One region of the Pseudomonas sp. ArH3a genome, then DNA from elsewhere that is predicted to be linked to it. Evidence: predicted binding sites of a transcription regulator. Region 1 holds the regulator's gene; each other region holds the start of a gene.
The links. Region 1 encodes FliA, which starts transcription of late flagellar genes. Its sites were predicted from a motif close to CTAAAGTTTNNNNNNNNNNNGCCGNTAA; they were not measured.
Positions count from the first base shown of each region.

Region 2: a site for FliA is predicted at 2,947-2,974, ahead of K0P33_RS12185 (methyl-accepting chemotaxis protein). Genes of this name have one in related genera too.
Region 3: a site for FliA is predicted at 1,783-1,810, ahead of flgM (flagellar biosynthesis anti-sigma factor FlgM). Genes of this name have one in related genera too.
Region 4: a site for FliA is predicted at 3,073-3,100, ahead of K0P33_RS08335 (methyl-accepting chemotaxis protein). Genes of this name have one in related genera too.

Region 1 covers NZ_CP080330.1:5,014,585-5,019,121, reverse strand. Annotated here, with positions in the region: gene flhF (flagellar biosynthesis protein FlhF) at 1-740, shown strand, start outside; gene fleN (flagellar synthesis regulator FleN) at 846-1,679, shown strand; gene fliA (RNA polymerase sigma factor FliA) at 1,676-2,416, shown strand; gene K0P33_RS22880 (chemotaxis response regulator CheY) at 2,585-2,959, shown strand; gene K0P33_RS22875 (protein phosphatase CheZ) at 2,978-3,766, shown strand; gene K0P33_RS22870 (chemotaxis protein CheA) at 3,778-4,537, shown strand, end outside.
Region 2 covers NZ_CP080330.1:2,650,040-2,654,576, forward strand. Annotated here, with positions in the region: gene K0P33_RS12170 (methyl-accepting chemotaxis protein) at 1-320, opposite strand, end outside; gene K0P33_RS12175 (Na+/H+ antiporter NhaC family protein) at 565-1,884, shown strand; gene K0P33_RS12180 (N-acetylmuramoyl-L-alanine amidase) at 2,063-2,893, shown strand; gene K0P33_RS12185 (methyl-accepting chemotaxis protein) at 3,009-4,537, shown strand, end outside.
Region 3 covers NZ_CP080330.1:5,410,392-5,414,928, forward strand. Annotated here, with positions in the region: gene K0P33_RS24795 (chemotaxis protein CheV) at 1-866, opposite strand, end outside; gene flgA (flagellar basal body P-ring formation chaperone FlgA) at 947-1,705, shown strand; gene flgM (flagellar biosynthesis anti-sigma factor FlgM) at 1,848-2,174, shown strand; gene K0P33_RS24810 (flagellar protein FlgN) at 2,223-2,693, shown strand; gene K0P33_RS24815 (flagellar brake protein) at 2,790-3,539, shown strand; gene K0P33_RS24820 (MFS transporter) at 3,601-4,537, opposite strand, start outside.
Region 4 covers NZ_CP080330.1:1,853,387-1,857,923, forward strand. Annotated here, with positions in the region: gene K0P33_RS08325 (glycine zipper 2TM domain-containing protein) at 89-553, shown strand; gene K0P33_RS08335 (methyl-accepting chemotaxis protein) at 1,365-2,987, opposite strand; gene nhaA (Na+/H+ antiporter NhaA) at 3,186-4,361, opposite strand.

The sequences.
Region 1 (4,537 bases):
GCCAAGCCTGGCGCATGTTGCTGGCGCACTTGGCGCGCATGATCGTCACCCCGGAAATCGAACCCCTGGAAGAGGGCGGTGTGATTGCCATGGTCGGCCCTGCCGGCATGGGCAAGACCACCACCCTGGCCAAGCTGGCGGCGCGTTATGTGCTCAAGTACGGCGCGCAGAACATCGCGCTGGTGAGCATGGACAGCTACCGCATCGGCGCCCAGGAGCAGCTCAAGACCCTGGGCCGCATCCTCAATGTGTCGGTGACCCACGTCGACCCGGGCCAGTCCCTGGCCAACGCCCTCGACCCGCTGCTGCGCAAGCGCGTGGTGCTGATCGACACCGCCGGCCTGCAAGCCAGCGACCCGGCGCTGCGCATGCAGCTGGAAAGCCTGGCCGGGCGTGGCATCAAGTCGAAGAATTACCTGGTGCTTGCAACCACCAGCCAGAAACAGGTTCTTACCGCTGCCTACCACAGCTACAAGCGCTGCGGCCTGGCCGGTTGCATCCTCACCAAGCTCGACGAAACCGCGAGCCTGGGCGAAGTGCTGAGCCTGGCTATCAGTCATGAATTACCGGTTGCTTACCTGACCGACGGGCCGCGGATTCCGGATGATCTGCATCTGCCGCGCCGTCATCAGTTGGTCAGCCGTGCTGTCAGCGTGCAAATGCAAGAAGAGCCTAGCGAGGAAGCGATGGCCGATATGTTCGCCGACCTTTACCACCACCCGGCAAAACGGGTCGGTTGAGGCGGGATGAACACCGTGAAATGTACCTACATCGATGGTCTGCAAGCGATTCACGCGGCCAAGCCATGTAGCCTGCGTCTAAGCAAGACAAGGTAAAGAAATAAAATGGGCAGCATGCATCCCGTACAGGTGATCGCGGTGACCGGCGGCAAAGGTGGCGTCGGGAAAACTAACGTGTCAGTGAATTTGTCCCTGGCCCTGGCAGAGCTTGGCCGTCGCGTCATGCTGCTGGATGCTGACCTGGGCCTGGCGAACGTCGACGTTCTGCTGGGGCTGACACCCAAACATACCCTTGCCGATGTGATCGAAGGCCGCTGCGAGCTGCGCGATGTGCTGCTGCAGGGCCCCGGTGGCATTCGTATCGTGCCGGCCGCCTCGGGCACCCAGAGCATGGTGCACCTGAGCCCGGCGCAGCATGCCGGCCTGATCCAGGCGTTCAGCGATATCGGCGACAACCTCGACGTGCTGGTGATCGACACCGCCGCCGGGATCGGCGAGTCGGTGGTCAGCTTTGTGCGCGCCGCGCAAGAAGTGTTGCTGGTGGTCTGCGACGAACCTACGTCGATCACCGACGCCTACGCCCTGATCAAATTGCTTAACCGTGACTACGGCATGAATCGCTTTCGCGTGTTGGCCAACATGGCCCAAAGCCCGCAAGAAGGGCGAAACCTGTTCGCCAAGTTGACCAAGGTCACGGATCGCTTCCTCGATGTCGCCCTACAATACGTGGGCGCAGTTCCCTATGACGAGTGTGTACGCAAGGCTGTGCAAAAGCAGCGTGCAGTCTACGAAGCGTTCCCTCGTTCCAAATGCGCATTGGCGTTCAAGGCTATTGCTCAGAAGGTCGATACTTGGCCGTTGCCCGCTAACCCTCGGGGGCATCTGGAGTTTTTCGTCGAGCGATTGGTGCATCAGACGAGCGCAGGACCGGTGCTATGACAGCCAGCGGCTACAACCTTTACAAAAAGTCGGCACGTGACAGCCAGGGCGAGTTGATCGAGCGCTATGCGCCGCTGGTCAAGCGCATTGCCTACCACTTGCTGGCACGCCTGCCCGCCAGCGTGCAGGTCGAAGACCTCATCCAGGCCGGCATGATTGGTTTGCTCGAAGTGTCGACCAAATACGACGCGAGCAAAGGCGCGAGTTTCGAGACGTATGCGGGTATTCGTATACGTGGCGCGATGCTCGATGAGGTGCGTAAAGGGGATTGGGCGCCGCGTTCGGTACACCGCAACACGCGAATGGTCAGTGACGCAATTCGCTCAATTGAAGCAAAAACCGGTCGTGACGCTAAAGATCATGAAGTTGCGGCCGAACTCCAATTGAGTCTCGACGATTACTACGGGATTTTGAACGATACCTTGGGCAGCCGCCTGTTCAGTTTCGACGACCTGTTGCAGGACGGCGAACACGAAGGGCTGCACGAGGATGGCGCGAGTGCACATCTGGAGCCGTCGCGCGACCTGGAAGACGAACGTTTCCAGGGGGCGTTGGCGGACGCGATTGCCAATTTGCCGGAGCGTGAGCGACTGGTGTTGTCGCTGTACTACGACGAAGAGCTGAACCTCAAGGAAATCGGTGAGGTCCTGGGGGTCAGCGAATCGCGTGTCAGCCAGTTGCACAGCCAGTGCGCAGCCCGCTTGCGGGGGCGATTGGGAGAGTGGCGCACGCGCTGACAGGCAGTGTGGGGACACTGCAGACGCTACCGCGAAGGCTGCATGCTTTCGCGGGTTCGTTGCGTGGTGCCCTGGGCAGTCCTTTTTGTGTAACGCCTGTTGATTGAAATGGCGCGTCCAGGTGCTGGGCGCGTTTAAGACTGCTTGGAGGTCGAATTGGACAAGAACATGAAAATCCTCATCGTTGATGACTTCTCAACGATGCGGCGGATCATAAAAAACCTGTTGCGTGACCTTGGGTTCACTAACACGGTCGAGGCGGATGACGGCATTACGGCGATTCCGATCCTCAACAGCGGGAGCATTGACTTTCTGGTAACCGACTGGAACATGCCGGGCATGACCGGCATCGACTTGCTGCGCCACGTGCGCGCCGATGAAAAACTGCGCAGCCTGCCTGTGTTGATGGTGACCGCCGAAGCCAAGCGTGAACAGATCATCGAAGCCGCCCAAGCTGGGGTAAACGGCTACGTGGTCAAGCCATTCACTGCACAGGCCTTGAAAGAGAAGATCGAAAAAATCTTCGAACGCATCGGTCATTGATGCTGCCACGGGGGAGCTATGGAGCATAAAGAAACGTCACAGGGAGACTTTGAGTCGACCCTGAAAAAGCATGCTCACCAGTTGGTTGAAAGCCTTGAAAAAGGCCAGTTCGGCGACGCGGTGCAGTTAATCCATGAGCTTAACCAGACCCGTGACCGCGGCCTGTACCAGGAAGTGGGCAAGCTCACACGCGAGCTGCACAGTGCGATCGTCAATTTTCAGATTGACCCGCACATGCCCCAGGCCGAAGAAATTTCGCAAATTACCGATGCCACCGAACGCCTGTCCTATGTGGTCAGGCTGACAGAGGCGGCGGCCAACCGCACCATGGACCTGGTGGAAAACGCAACGCCCTTGGTCAATGGCATGACCACCGAAGCACAAGCCCTGAGCGTTGACTGGGGCCGCTTCATGCGTCGCGAAGTGGGGGCCGAAGAGTTTCGTGATTTGGCGCGTCGGGTCGACGGCTTTTTGTCGCGCAGCGAGCAGGACAACCGTACGGTTGCCAGCAACCTCAATGACATTCTGCTGGCCCAGGATTACCAGGACCTCACCGGTCAGGTGATCAAACGCGTGACCCAACTGGTCACCGAAGTGGAAAGCAACCTGCTCAAATTGGTGCTCATGGCCGGCCAAGTTGATCGTTTTGCCGGCATCGAACATGACCGCGAAGCGATCCTCTCGGAAAAAGATCCACAAAAACATCTCGCCAAGGGTGAAGGTCCGCAGATTCATGCCGATAAACGTGAAGACGTTATGTCAGGTCAGGATGACGTAGATGACCTGTTATCCAGTTTAGGCTTCTAAGGAGCACCCACATGAGCTTCGGCGCCGATGAAGAAATCCTTCAGGATTTCCTTGTAGAGGCCGGCGAAATTTTAGAGCAACTGTCCGAACAACTGGTCGAGCTGGAAAGTCGACCGGATGATGCGAACCTGCTCAATGCAATTTTTCGCGGTTTTCACACTGTAAAAGGGGGCGCCGGCTTCCTCCAGCTCCATGAGCTGGTGGAGTGCTGTCACATCGCCGAGAACGTGTTCGACATCCTGCGTAAGGGTGAGCGCCACGTCGACTCGGAACTGATGGACGTGATTCTGGAAGCATTGGATGCGGTCAACGGCATGTTCAGCGAAGTGCGCGAACGTGCCCCGATCACAGCGGCCACGCCGGAACTGCTGGCCGCCCTGGCGCGCCTGGCAGAACCTGCCGCCACCCCGGCTGCGCCGGTGGTGGAAGCAGCGCCTGCTGCGGTTGCTGAGCCGGAAGCGGATGTGACCGACAGCGAGTTCGAGCAGTTGCTCAACTCCCTCAGTGCGGTGAAGGCCGAGGCTGAGGCGCCGCAAGCGCCGCAAGCGCCTGCTGCGCCCGCAACGCCGACCAGCGAAGACATCACCGACGCAGAGTTCGAATCCCTGCTCGACCAGTTGCATGGCAAAGGCCAGTTCGCCGCTGACGTGGTGGCACCCGCCGCCGAGTCGAAAGCGCCAGCGGCCCCGGCCAGCAACGACATTACCGACGACGAATTCGAAGCGTTGCTCGACCAGCTGCATGGCAAAGGCACGTTTGTCGCTGAAGCCT
Region 2 (4,537 bases), 2.4 Mb from region 1:
TCTTCGCGGGTGTCGAAGGCGTCGAGGAAGCGCTTTTCGGCCTGTTCGCGCAAAAACAGCACTTGGCGGGAAAAACCATGACCGTACTGGTAGGCGTCCATGAATTGCTGGCGAATCCCCAACGCCTGCACTTCACCTTGGGCCTCGATGCGCGCCTGGGCAGACTCGTCGAGCATTTGCATACTCGAGGCTTTGACCTGCTGCGAGCTGTGCTCCATGCGATACAGCGACAGACCCACCAGCAGGGTCACGATCCCCAGCAGGCACAGGCCGGCGAGCAGGGTGATTTTCCATTGAATGGAGAGCTGTCTGAGGGGCATCGAGGAGCATCCTTAACCTGAAAACGCAGAGAGCCTCTGTATCGGCCGTTATTGTTGCTTCTTTATTATTTAAACGTTCAATTTAATGCTGAAAGCGACGCCGCTTTTTGACATGCGCGCCCGCCTGCTGCAAAGTGCGCGCCCTCTAATAAGACCTCCTAAAGCCTGCACGCCGGCAGCCAACCCCATGGCCGCTCGGAAGCGGGCATGCCTGTTTTTATGTTTCTGTCTTGAGGTAACCATGATTAACGCAGTCATCGCCGCGGTCGGCACCATGCTGGTGCTCAGTTTGTCCCGCGTGCATGTGGTCATCGCCATCATTGTTGGCGCCCTGGTGGGTGGCTTGACCGGTGGCCTGGGCATTGAGGCCACGCTCAAGGCCTTCAACGGCGGTTTGGGTGGCGGCGCGACCGTGGCGTTGTCCTACGCCTTGCTCGGCGCTTTCGCGGTGGCGATTGCCAAGTCCGGCCTGGCCCATGCCCTGGCGGACAAGGCGTTGACGCTGGTGGACCGCCAGGAAGCCACCGGCGGCAGCCACGTCAAATGGCTGCTGATCGGCCTGTTGTGGGTGGTGGCGATTGCCTCGCAGAACATCCTGCCGATCCACATCGCATTTATCCCGCTGCTGGTGCCGCCACTGTTATACGTGCTGACCAAGCTGCAACTGGACCGCCGGCTGATCGCCTGTGTAATGACCTTCGGCCTGATCACCCCGTATATGTTCCTGCCGGTGGGCTTCGGCAATATCTTTCTCAACCAGATCCTGCTGGCCAACGTGGCCAAGAGCGGCGTGGACATCAGCCAGGTCAACGTCACCCACGCCATGGGCCTACCGGCGCTGGGCATGGTGGTTGGCTTGCTGGTGGCGGTGTTTGTCAGTTACCGCAAAAAACGCGTGTACGACCTGGAGAAAATCGAGCGGGTCGAGCAGGTGGCAGTGCAGTACAACCCGCTGACCCTGCTGGTGGCCGGGCTGGCGATTGCTTCGGCGTTCATCATTCAGCTGTGGCTGGACTCGATGATCATCGGCGCCCTGGCTGGGTTCCTGATCTTTTCGGTGTCGGGCATTGTGCGCTGGCGCGAAACCGACGATTTGTTCACCGAAGGCATGAAGATGATGGCGATGATCGGCTTCATCATGATCGCCTCCTCGGGCTTTGCCGAAGTGCTCAAGGCCACCGGTGACGTGCGCTCGCTGGTGGAAGCCTCGGCGGCGTTTATCGGCCACAGCCGTGGCGTGGGCGCGTTGCTGATGTTGCTGGTGGGGCTGCTGGTGACGATGGGCATTGGTTCGTCGTTTTCCACGGTGCCGATTCTTGCGGCGATTTTTGTGCCGTTGTGTGTGCAACTGGGGTTCAGCCCGCTGGCCATTGTGTGCATCGTCGGCACCGCAGGTGCGCTTGGCGATGCTGGCTCGCCTGCGTCGGATTCCACCCTCGGGCCGACCTCTGGGCTCAATATTGATGGTCAGCACCATCACATCTGGGACACAGTGGTGCCGACCTTCTTGCACTACAACATTCCGTTGTTGGCGTTTGGGTGGCTGGCAGCGATGACCCTTTAGTGCTTGCAGGCGTGTAGCGACACCCTCGGTGATTGAGGCTAAACAGAGAATTTGCCTGAAGGTGCTCTTTTTTATGTAAGACCTTTCTCTATTCGGCACTCAGGCAGCATCTGTGCGGTATTTGGGTGGCAAGGGTCTTTACATTCTTGAGCATCTTATTCGCCGCTCAGGTACACCGATGAAAACGCTGATCCTTTTCCTAGCCATCCTGACCATGGCAGGCTGCACCACGGGCCCGAAAAACCTCATCGCAAAAAACGGTTACGCCATAGACACCACACATGAGTCCCAAAGCCAGAACGAACGGGTCCGTCATTTAGTCCTGCATTACACAGTCCTTGACGACCACCACTCCCTTCAAGCGCTGACCAGCGGCACCGCCAGCGCTCATTACCTGGCTTTTACTACGCCGCCCACGCACCACGAACTACCCGTAGCTCTGCAGTTGGTGCCGGAGGGGAGGCGCGCCTGGCACGCCGGGGTCAGCCAATGGGCAAGCCGCAATAACCTTAATGACACGTCTATCGGCATCGAAATCGTCAATGCTGGCTTTATCGAGGGACCCACCGGGCGGCTATGGTTCCCGTACACGGAAGCACAGCTGACGTTGGTCAAGCGCCTCTCAGCAGACTTGATCAAGCGTTATGGCATCGAGCCGCAAAATGTGGTCGCTCACAGTGACATTGCCCCTTTGCGTAAATCAGACCCCGGCCCGTTATTTCCCTGGCAGGCATTTTCCGAACACGGCATAGGCGCTTGGCCCGACGCGGCCACTGTACAAAAGCACCTTGCCAAGCGCCCTGAGTCCCAACGGGTTGAAGCCGGTACGTTGCAAAAAGCCCTTGCTGCTTATGGCTACAAAATTGCGCAAACCGGAGTGCTGGACGAAGAAACCCGCCAAGTGTTTCGCGCGTTCCAAATGCATTTTCGTCCGGCTGGTATCTCGGGTATCCCCGACGCCCAGACCGAGGCTATTGCATTGGCCCTGGTGGAAAAATACAGACCCTGAGCGCCAAGGAGTACCGACCTGAAGGGTGAGCTCGGCGACACGTCGTTTGAGTCCTTTAGAATCCAGGCAGTTGGCCGTTAACCTCTCAAGTCGCCCCTAATAAGAGAGAAATGCCATGCGTCTGAGCTTGAAGGCCAAAGTCCTGTCCCTCGCCGTCGTGCCGGTGTTGTTGTTTGCTGTGGTCATCAGCCTGACCACCGTGTGGATCCTCCAGGGCCAGGCGCGCAACGAGGTGGATGAAACCCGCCAGCGCCTGCTCAACAACGCCAAGGCCACCCTGCAAAGCTATGTAGAAGTGGCCATGACCACCGTCAAACCGCTCTACGACGCTGCCGCCCCTGGTGATACCGCCGCGCGGGCTGAGGTGGTCAAGTTGCTCTCCAACACCACCTACGGCAAGGACGGTTACTTTTTCGGCTACGACTCCGAGACCATTCGCCTGTTCAAGGGCAACAGCCCGGACGGCGTGGGCAAGAGCTTCAAGGACAACCGCGACCCTAACGGCGTCTACGTCAACCGCGACCTGGTCAAGGTCGGCAAGGATGGCACTCACTACCTGCAATACAGCTCGACCCAGCCCGGCCAGAGTGAACTGGTGCCCAAGCTCGGCTACACCGAATACCTGCCCAAGTGGGACATGGTGATTGGTACCTCGGTGAACCTCGATGGTATCGAAGCCCAGGTGGCGGTGGTCGAAGCCAAGGTTGAGAAACGCATGGAAGGCGTGCTGCTGAGCATTCTTGGTGTCGCTGTGGTGGTGTTGCTGGTGATTGCCGCCGTGGGCATGGTGACGGCCAATACCATCCTGCGTCCGTTGAGCTTGATGAAAGCCAACCTCGACGATATCGCGGCGGGCGAGGGTGACTTGACCCGCCGTCTGGCGATCACCAGCCAAGATGAACTGGGCGATCTGGCCGGTGCGTTCAACCGGTTTGTCGACAAGATCCACGGGCTGGTGCGCCAGATCACCGAGATGACCTCGCAGCTCACCGGGCTGGTCGGGCAGGTGTCTGAGCAAGCCCAACGCTCGGAAACCGCGATGGAGCGCCAGCGTCACGAAACGGACCAAGTGGCCACGGCCATTAACCAGATGTCCTCCGCGGCCCACGAAGTCGCCCGCAGTGCCCAGGGCGCCGCCGTCGCTGCGCAACAGACCGACGCCGAGGGCCAGGCGGCCAAGCGCGTGGTAGACGGCAGCATCGCGCAGATCCATGCGCTGGTGAACGACATTCGCAGCAGCGGCGTGTCCCTCGACAGCCTGCAGCAGGATGTGTCGTCGATTGTCAGCGTGCTCGGGGTGATCCGCTCGATTGCTGAACAGACCAACCTGCTGGCGCTCAACGCCGCCATCGAAGCCGCGCGGGCCGGTGAGGCCGGGCGCGGTTTTGCCGTGGTCGCCGACGAAGTGCGCGCCCTGGCCAGCCGCACCCAGACCAGCACCCAGGAAATCCAGGGCATGATCGACCGCCTGCAAAAAGGCACCGAAGCCGCCGTGGACGCGATGCGCCGCTCCAGCGATGCCGGCGACGGCACCTCGGCCCAGGCCAACCAGGCCGGGGCGTCGCTGGACACCATGGCCCAACTGATCGGCACCATCAACTCAATGAACGCGCAAATCGCCAGCGCCGCCGAAGAGCAGACCGC
Region 3 (4,537 bases), 400 kb from region 1:
GCCAGAAAGTCATCAGCACCGACCTTCTTGACCATCGCCTGATTGAATACACCCGACAACGAAGTATGCAGGATGATATGCAACTTTTGCATGCGTGGATCGTTGCGAATCTCGGCCGTGAGCGTGTAGCCATCCATTTCCGGCATCTCGATGTCGGAGATCATCATCAAGAATTCTTCTTCCGGCTTCTTGCCTTCATCCACCAGCTTACGCAGGTAATCCAAGGCCTGGCGACCATCGTTGAGGGCCACCACTTCCACACCCACGGTTTGCAGGCAACGGCTCACCTGCTTGCGCGCGACCGAGGAGTCGTCCACGGTCAGCACGCGCAACGAGATCGCCTTGTGCGCCGTCTCAGCGTCGACGACACCCACCGAAATGGATTCCGAGGTCGGCGCCACTTCGGCGAGGATTTTCTCCACGTCGATGATTTCGACCAACTGGTTATCGACCCGCGTCACCGCCGTGAGGTAGTGATCGCGGCCGGTGCCCTTGGGCGGCGGATGGATCTCCTCCCAGTTCATGTTGACGATGCGTTCCACCGAGCGCACCAGGAAACCCTGGGTCTTGGTGTTGTATTCGGTAATGATCACGAACGGGCTCTGGCGGTCCTGCAAACCTGCAGAACCGGTGGCCAAGGCCAGATCAAGAATGGGGATGGTCGCACCACGGATGTTGGCCACGCCACATACCACCGGACTGGACTTGGGCATGATCGTCAGTTTGGGGCACTGCAGCACCTCCCGCACTTTAAACACATTAATGCCATACAGCTGCTTGCCATCGAGGCGGAACAGCAACAACTCCAGGCGATTCTGCCCTACCAGCTGTGTGCGCTGGTTTACTGAATCCATTACTCCTGCCATGCCCAGACTCCTACGCTAAAACCTAGAGGTACGAAGCGTACCCAACACAAAACGGCACGAGCTTTGCTATTTATTGATTTATGAACTTTAAAACGACAGTTTCCCGACGCCTGCCACGGTACCGCAGATTGCTCTGCGTCACGATGGCGTTGCTCGCCTTGAGCTCGGGCACGGCGGCCCGTGCAGATAATGTCACCTTGCCTGATCTCCTTATCGGCGTCACTCAAGGCTTTCTTGAGTTCACTGTAGAAGATTATTTGGCGACCACTCAGACGCCTGGCCGTTATGAAATCCAGGTCAGCCAATTGGACCCGCGCCTACGCATGCCAATGTGCGACAAGGAATTGACAGCCACCCTGGAAAGCCCCGCCCAGCCCATCGGCCGCGTGACGGTAAAAGTGCGTTGCGACGGCGCTTCGCCCTGGACCGTATTCGTACCGGCCCAGGTCAAGCTGTTCCGCGATGTAGTGGTCGTCACACGCCCGCTCAAACGCACCGGTATCATCGGTTTTGAAGACGTTGCGCTGCGCGAACGGGACATAAGCCTGATCAGCCAGGGCTACCTCACCTCTGTGGACCAAGCCGTCGGGCAAAAACTTACCCGACCAATGGTCACCGACCAGGTGATAACGCTCGTCCACCTGGAACAGGCTGAAGTGATTCGCAAGGGTGACCAAGTGGTGATTTCGGCCAGCAGTGGCGGGCTGATGGTAAAGATGCCAGGCGAAGCGCTGTCCAACGGAGGGATGAGCGAACAGATACGAGTCAAGAACCTCAACTCCAATCGCGTGATCAAGGCTCAAGTTACCGCGCCGGGCCAAGTCGAGGTAGCTTTATAGATCACTGGTATCAAGCGTCAGGTTTTCCTACACTGTGCGTTGGATGTCGACCTGTACAGGTTTATTGTCATTCGAGCCTAAAGTTTGTTCGGGTATGGCCGAAAACATGGCAAGCGTCCAAATACCCAGAGGTTTTTTTATCATGGTCATCGATTTCAGTCGTTTGAATAACACCCCGGCATTGCCCGGCAATACGCGCACCAGCGGTGCCAAGGACAGCGTAGAAGCCAAGGCCCAGCCAGCGCCCGCCGCCAAGACCGAACAGGCCAGCGCCAGCCAAAGCGGGGAATCGGTACACCTGAGCAATGAGGCTCAACAGTTGCAGAAGGTCACTGACTCGCTGCGCGACCAACCGGTTGTCAATAAAGCCCGCGTGGCCGAGTTGAAACAGGCAATCGCCGATGGCAGCTATAAAGTCGACAGCAACCGTGTAGCCAGCAAGCTGCTTAACTTCGAAGCCGAGCGCTAGGCAAAGGCCTGCGCAGGGCTTTTGGACGCTTAAAACCCAAGGCCAGCCATGCACCACGACGAACATTTGCTTGAACTGATCATTGATGATCTGGCGCCGACGCAACATTTGCTCGAGCTGCTGAAAGAAGAATCCCTGGCACTCTATGGCCGGGACATGCGCTTGCTGGAAGAAATTCTGGCGCGCAAGCAGTCGCTGATTGTGCTGCTGGAGCAGCATGGCAAAAAGCGCAGCGAGATTCTCATCAGCCTCGGCCTACCGGCTGATCACGACGGCCTCGCACAACTGGCTAGCCACTCCTCAGTCGGCGATCAGTTGCTGGCGCAGAGCACCGCACTCAACCAATTGCTCACCGAGTGTCAGGACGCCAACCTGCTCAACGGTCAGTCGATCCAGCTGCAGCAAGCCACGACCGCCAACCAGTTGCGCATACTTCACGGCGGAGAGCCTCCGGCCCTTTACAACGCCCAAGGCTCAACCTCGCGCCTGGTCAAGCCAAGCACCCGCAGCCAGGCCTGACACTGGTTTACAGCGCGCCCTATCCAAGGCGCGCTACATGCTGGCAAAATGCCGGTTCTTGCGTGTAGTCGTATTTTGTCTGGAGATGGAAGAACCGTGTTCAACGCCCTTAATGCGGAAGATGCCCCGCAGCCACCCAAGGTGCTCACCACGCCTCTGGAAATCGCCAGCACGTTGCGCATGCTGCAAGAAAGCCATGATCCGCTGATCATCACTTTCCACGAACGCAGCCAGCGCTTCCAAAGCTACTTGGTGGACGTTGACCGGGACAGCAAGACGCTGGCCCTGGACGAAATGATCCCCCGCGACGGTGAACGCTATCTTGAGAATGGCGAACCGTTCCGCATCGAAGGCTTTCATGACGGCGTACGCGTCGCCTGGGAAAGCAATGGCACGCTGACGATCAGCGAAAAAGACGGCCATCGCATCTACACCGGCAGCATGCCCGACGAAGTGGTCTACCATCAGCGTCGCAATGCTTTTCGCGCCGCCTTGAAGCTGGCGCAATTGGTCAACATCGAGCTGGGTGGCGAGAAACTCAAGGCGCCGATCAGCGGCAAGTTGCTGGATATCTCCGCCACCGGCTGCAAATTGCGCTTTGAGGGCGATATTTCCGAGCGCCTGCAACTGGGCCAGGTCTACGATCGCTTTATCGCCGCCCTGCCCTTCGGCAGCATGACCACCTCCGTCGAGCTGCGCTACTTGCACCTCGAAGACAAGATCAACACCACATTCGCCGGTGTGCGCTTCCACAACATGAGCGGCCTGGTGCAACGGCAGGTGGAGCGGTTTGTGTACCAGTTGCAGCGTGAAGCGCGGCGCTTTGACAAAGACGACGACCTTTAAGCCTTAAAGGTCGCGGCAAAAAAAACGGGCAGATCCTGATGGGATCTGCCCGTTTTTGCTTTCAGGGGCGTGCCCTGCTCAAGTCATGAGGATGCTCGTCCGGTCCCAGAGGCTCCGGCGGACCTTCAAAAGCCGGCTCATCCGCCGGTTGTTGCGGATCAGCTTCAGGCTCTGGGTCCGGGACAACGGTCTGCATTTGCTCCTGTACCACGGCTTCGTCTACTCGCGGGTCCAGGCACGCCACCAGCGGCGAGCTGGACATGCTGTCGGGCATCGCCACGTGGTGCAGCGGCGCATCGTCCACCTGATGCAGGTTGGTCACCGCCTTCGGCCGGATACGCCACACCAGGATCAACGCACACAGGCTGAAAAACGCATACAGCATGTGGCTGCCGAATAGCTTCATGACCACACCAGCCAACAGCGGCCCAATACTTGCGCCGATGCCGTAGGTCACCAGCAACATGGCGGTCAGCGAGACCCGACGATCGCCTTCAACATGGTCATTGGAAAACGCCACCGCCAGCGGATACAGGCAGAACTGCACCAGGGAACACAGGAACCCGGCCACAAACAGCACTTCCAAAGGCACTTTGGTCAACACCGCCAACGGCAATGCAGCCACCGCCAGGCACAAGGCAAAGCAACGAATCAGCAAGGCTCGATCATAGCGGTCCGATAACCAACCCAACGGCCACTGCACCAACAGCCCAGCAAAAATGCAGCTACCCATAAACAGACCGACTTGCTCGGTGGTCAGGCCTTGCTGCGAGGCATAGAGCGGCGCCAAACCGTAGAACGAACCGACGATCAACCCTGCGCCCAACACCGTGCTCAGTGACTGCGGCACACGTTTGATAAAGAAGCGCGGCTCCATCGGCGCAGGATGCAGGGGCGCCGGGTGAATCCGCCGGGTCATGGCTACCGGCACCAGGCACAGCGCAAAACACAGGGCGACCAGCATCAGCAACTCGAGACCGAGCTCGGGGTGCATCACT
Region 4 (4,537 bases), 3.2 Mb from region 1:
CTGAATGAAAGCAATTTTCTGACGTGCTTGCCGTGACAGGCGCCAAGCTGCGGCGTCTAATGAATACCTGTCCTTTGGAGTTGAAGCTATGCGTAAGTCCGTTTTACTAGTTGCCTGCTTTACCACCCTGTCGTTGTTGTTGGGTGGCTGCGCCTCGAGTCTGACCGGCGACTCGTACTCCCGTGACGAGGCGCGCCGTGTACAAACCGTTCGCATGGGCACCATTGAATCCCTGCGTCCGGTGAAAATCGAAGGCACCAAGACCCCAATCGGCGGCGCTGCTGGCGCAGTCATCGGCGGCGTTGGCGGCAGCGCCATTGGCGGTGGCCGTGGCAGTATCGTCACCGCGGTGATCGGCGCCGTAGCCGGTGGCCTGCTGGGCTCGGCCACCGAAGAAGGCCTGACCCGTACCCAGGGCGTGGAAATCACCGTTCGCGAAGACGACGGCAGCATGCGCGCCTACGTACAAGCCGTGCAGGAAAATGAAATCTTCCGCATCGGCGATCGCGTACGCATCATGACCGTTGACGGTACCAGCCGCGTTACGCGTTAAGCGTCGGCCGTAGCAACACAAAACCCCAACCGGGTAACCGGTTGGGGTTTTTTGGTTTTGTGGGCTGGGATTGCCGATAACATTTCTAGCTCTGTTATGTCGGGCACCGCTGCTCCATTGCACGATCTACTAACAGTCCCGCCAGTCCGAGTAGCTGCCCAATTGCTAACAATTGGCTGCGTAGTTTTCCGTCCGTTGTTTCTGCTAAATCAGAGGTCAGCCCGCCTGCGCCTATCAGGGTTTCGTATGCATTTACCAATAAGGCCTCTGTGTCGGCGGCTGAGTTAATCGAAAACAGTGGTTCGTAACCATTGGGTGGCGCAGTGCCTGAGTGTCTAACGGAGGTGGGTTCGGTGTGACCTTGTACATGGGTGGAGCCGCCCCTGATCGCCGCGACGCGATGGAAGGTGGCAGCTGTACGCAGGTTCGCGGACCGAGAACTTGGAACTCGGCATACCGAAGGTATCCCGCGCACAGCTGCCATAACACGAAGCGTCAGCCATAGGAGTGGCTGACGAAAAGCGATGGCAATTATGCATCAAGTTAACAGGCCGCGACGCCTGATCGCTGAGTGTCAGCGAATGGGGGAGACTAGTGCGTCACTTGCTGCAAGGCAATCCTGGCGACTCGTGGGAAATGTCTGATGGGTTTCTCCGGTAGCGCAAGAAACGCAGGCAATAAAACACCCTTAGTCGGGCGGTTTTTTTTGCTGGATTTAAGGCCCAACTCATGGAGGGCCGAGTATGTCGAAGTTTGCCTGTGGCGAGGGGGTAGCATTCGGTCAGGCATTGTGAAGTTTTAAAGCCTCACTTCAAACCTGAAAGTGCTTCACCATCGTGTTCAATTCATGCGCCAGGCTGGCGAGGGATTGCGAGGCGGCCGTCGTTTGGGTCGAGCCTTGCGCCGACTGAATCGACAGCTGTTGAATATTCAGCAAGTTGCGATCAACCGCCCGTGCAACGTCGGCCTGCTCTGCCGCCGCCGTGGTAATCACCAGGTTACGGTCGTTGATCTCATCGTTAGCCGCCAGGATATCCGCCAGCGCTTGCTGAGCCAGCTCGGCCAACGCCAGGGTCTGCTGGGTCATGGTGCTGCTGTCGAGCATGGTGTGGACGGTGCTGGCGGTATTGGTCTGAATACTGCCGATCATTTGTTCGATTTCCTGGGTCGATTGGGCCGTTCGGTGGGCTAGGGCGCGCACTTCATCGGCGACCACCGCAAAACCACGCCCGGCCTCACCGGCACGCGCCGCTTCGATGGCCGCGTTCAGGGCCAACAGGTTGGTTTGCTCGGCAATGGTGCGGATCACATCAAGTACTTTGCCGATACCTTTGGCTTGCTCAGCCAGGCCACCGACTTGCCTGGAGCTGACCTCAACACCACGGGTCAGCGCCTGGATGGCATTCAACGCCTCGACCATGCGCTGCTGGCCTTTCAAGGCGATGCTTCGCGACTCTTGGGAAAGGTCGGAGGTCGAGGCGGCATTGCGCGCCACCTCTTCAATCGCGGTGGTCATCTCGGTGACGGCCGTGGCCGCTTGCTCGATCTCCCCATGTTGCTGCTGCAGGTCGCGGCTGCCCTCGGCGGTCACGGCGTTAAGCTCCTCGGCCGCAGCGGCCAGTTGGCTGGATGAGCCGGTGATTTGCCGCAGGGTCTGCACCAGGTTGTTACGCATGGTCTCTTGAGCCCTGAGCAGGCGAGTGGCCTCATCGTTGCCTGTCGGGTTGATGGGCTGGGTGAGATCGCCCTTGGCGATGGTTTCGGCCACCTGCACGGCTTCAATGATCGGCCCGGTTATGCTTCGGGTCAGCAGCCAGGCGACCAGCACTGTGCCGCCACTCACCAGCAGAATGACGATCGTGATGCCGCTCACCGCATGCTGGTAGGCGCCTACAGAGGTCTGCCCGGCTTGTTCGGCGCCTTTGTTGGCGAGGTCTATCAGTTGATCGAAGTTCTTGGTCATCTGCTCATAGCTTTCTCGAATGCTGTTGAGAAAGTCGCGGGCGCCGGCCTTATCGCCTGAGCGTGAGCGTTTGAGCATTTCGGTGTGGTTCTTCGCGTAGGCATCCAGGCTTTGGTTGAACACCTCCAGCCGTGATTGTTCCTCAGGCGTGCGCAGCAGCGCTGCATATTGCGCGAGCTGTTCCTTGACGCTTTTCAGGCGGCCGGCGGATTTGTCTTCATAGGTCTGCATGTCCGCATCGCCAGACGACAGGATGTGCGCCATTTCTCCCAGGCGAAAACGGTCGAGCGAGGCATTGGCCAGGGCCAGGAGCCTGACGCGCTGCATCCAATTGTTCTGAATGTCGGCAGCCTGTGACTGGACTTCGCCTATCTGCTTGAGGGCGAACAGACCGAGAAACACACTCAGCGACGCAATAGCCGCGAAGCCGATAAAGGCTCTGGCGGCGATTCTCATATTTCTCAGGAACATGGGGTTTTCGCTCGGGCTGGAAACGCGTTGGGGAGCATTCTCGGGCGTGTGTCCCGGGCGGGGACAGTTGGAGCGCCACAATCACTAGTCGGCGGCGAGCGCGAAGTCTTTAGGCGTTTGAGAAAAGTGTCATCTGCGGAAAAAGAAAAACCCCAACCGGGTGACCGGTTGGGGTTTTTGGTAGTGCTTTCAGAACGCTCAGGCTTTCTTGCGACTCGCCATCGCCGTCACCGCATAACCTATACACGCTGCCAGGATCGACCCGGTCAGAATCCCCATTCGATCCTCCCCGGCGAATTCACTGGCGCCCGGCACAAACGCCAGGGAGCCGACAAACAGGCTCATGGTAAAGCCGATACCGCACAGGATCGCCACCCCAAACACCTGGCCCCAGTTCGCGCCGCTGGGCAGGGCCGCAAGGCCGGTCTTGATGGCGAGCCAGGTGAGGCCGAACACGCCGACGGTCTTACCGATCAGCAGGCCGGCCGCGATGCCCAGAGGCACGTGATGGGTGAAGCTCTCCACGCTGACCCCGGTGAGGGACACGCCAGCATTGGCAAACGCGAACAGCGGCAGGATGGCGTAAGCCACCCACGGGTGCAGGGCGTGTTCCAGGGTCAGCAATGGCGACGTTTCGGCGTTCTTGGTGCGCAGCGGAATACAGAACGCCAAGGTCACACCGGCCAAGGTGGCGTGTACACCACTTTTGAGCACACACACCCACAGGATCAGACCGATGATCAAGTACGGCCCAAGTTTGATCACGCCCAGGCGGTTCATCGCAATCAAGGCAATCAAACAGGCGCCTGCACCCGCCAAGGCCGCACCCGACAGGTCGGCGGAATAGAACACGGCGATGACGATGATCGCACCGAGGTCATCAATGATGGCCAGGGTCATCAGGAACAGTTTCAGCGACACCGGCACACGCTTGCCCAGCAGGGCCAGCACGCCGAGTGCGAAGGCAATATCGGTGGCCATCGGGATCGCCCAGCCGGAAAGCGCGGCAGGGTAGTCCTTGTTGATTGCCCAGTAGATCAGTGCCGGCACCACCATGCCGCCAATGGCCGCAGCGCCGGGCAAGACCACTTGCGATGGCTTGGACAGGTGGCCGTCGAGCAGCTCGCGCTTCACCTCCAGGCCGATCAGCAGGAAGAACAGAGCCATTAGGCCGTCGTTAATCCACAGCAGAGCGGGCTTAGCGATTTTCAGCGCACCAATTTGTGCCACCACCGGTACGTCAAGGAAGGCGCTGTACAGGTGCGACAACGGTGAGTTGTTGATGATCAGCGCCAAGGCGGCAGCGGCGATCAACAACAGACCGCTGGCGGCTTCCAGCTGGAAGAAACGGGTGAAAGTGCTACGCAGAGGCAAGGGATGCTCTCCAATCAAGGTTCAATAGGTGGGTACCCTAACCCGTACGGTTAGTTGTTAAAACAAAAGTTATATTCTTATTTGTTATAAGGGGCGGGCAGAGTTGATGTTGCGTCAAAGCCTAGCAATTGTGTGACTAATTGAGACGTCACTGTATCTGTGTGCAGTGTAGGAAA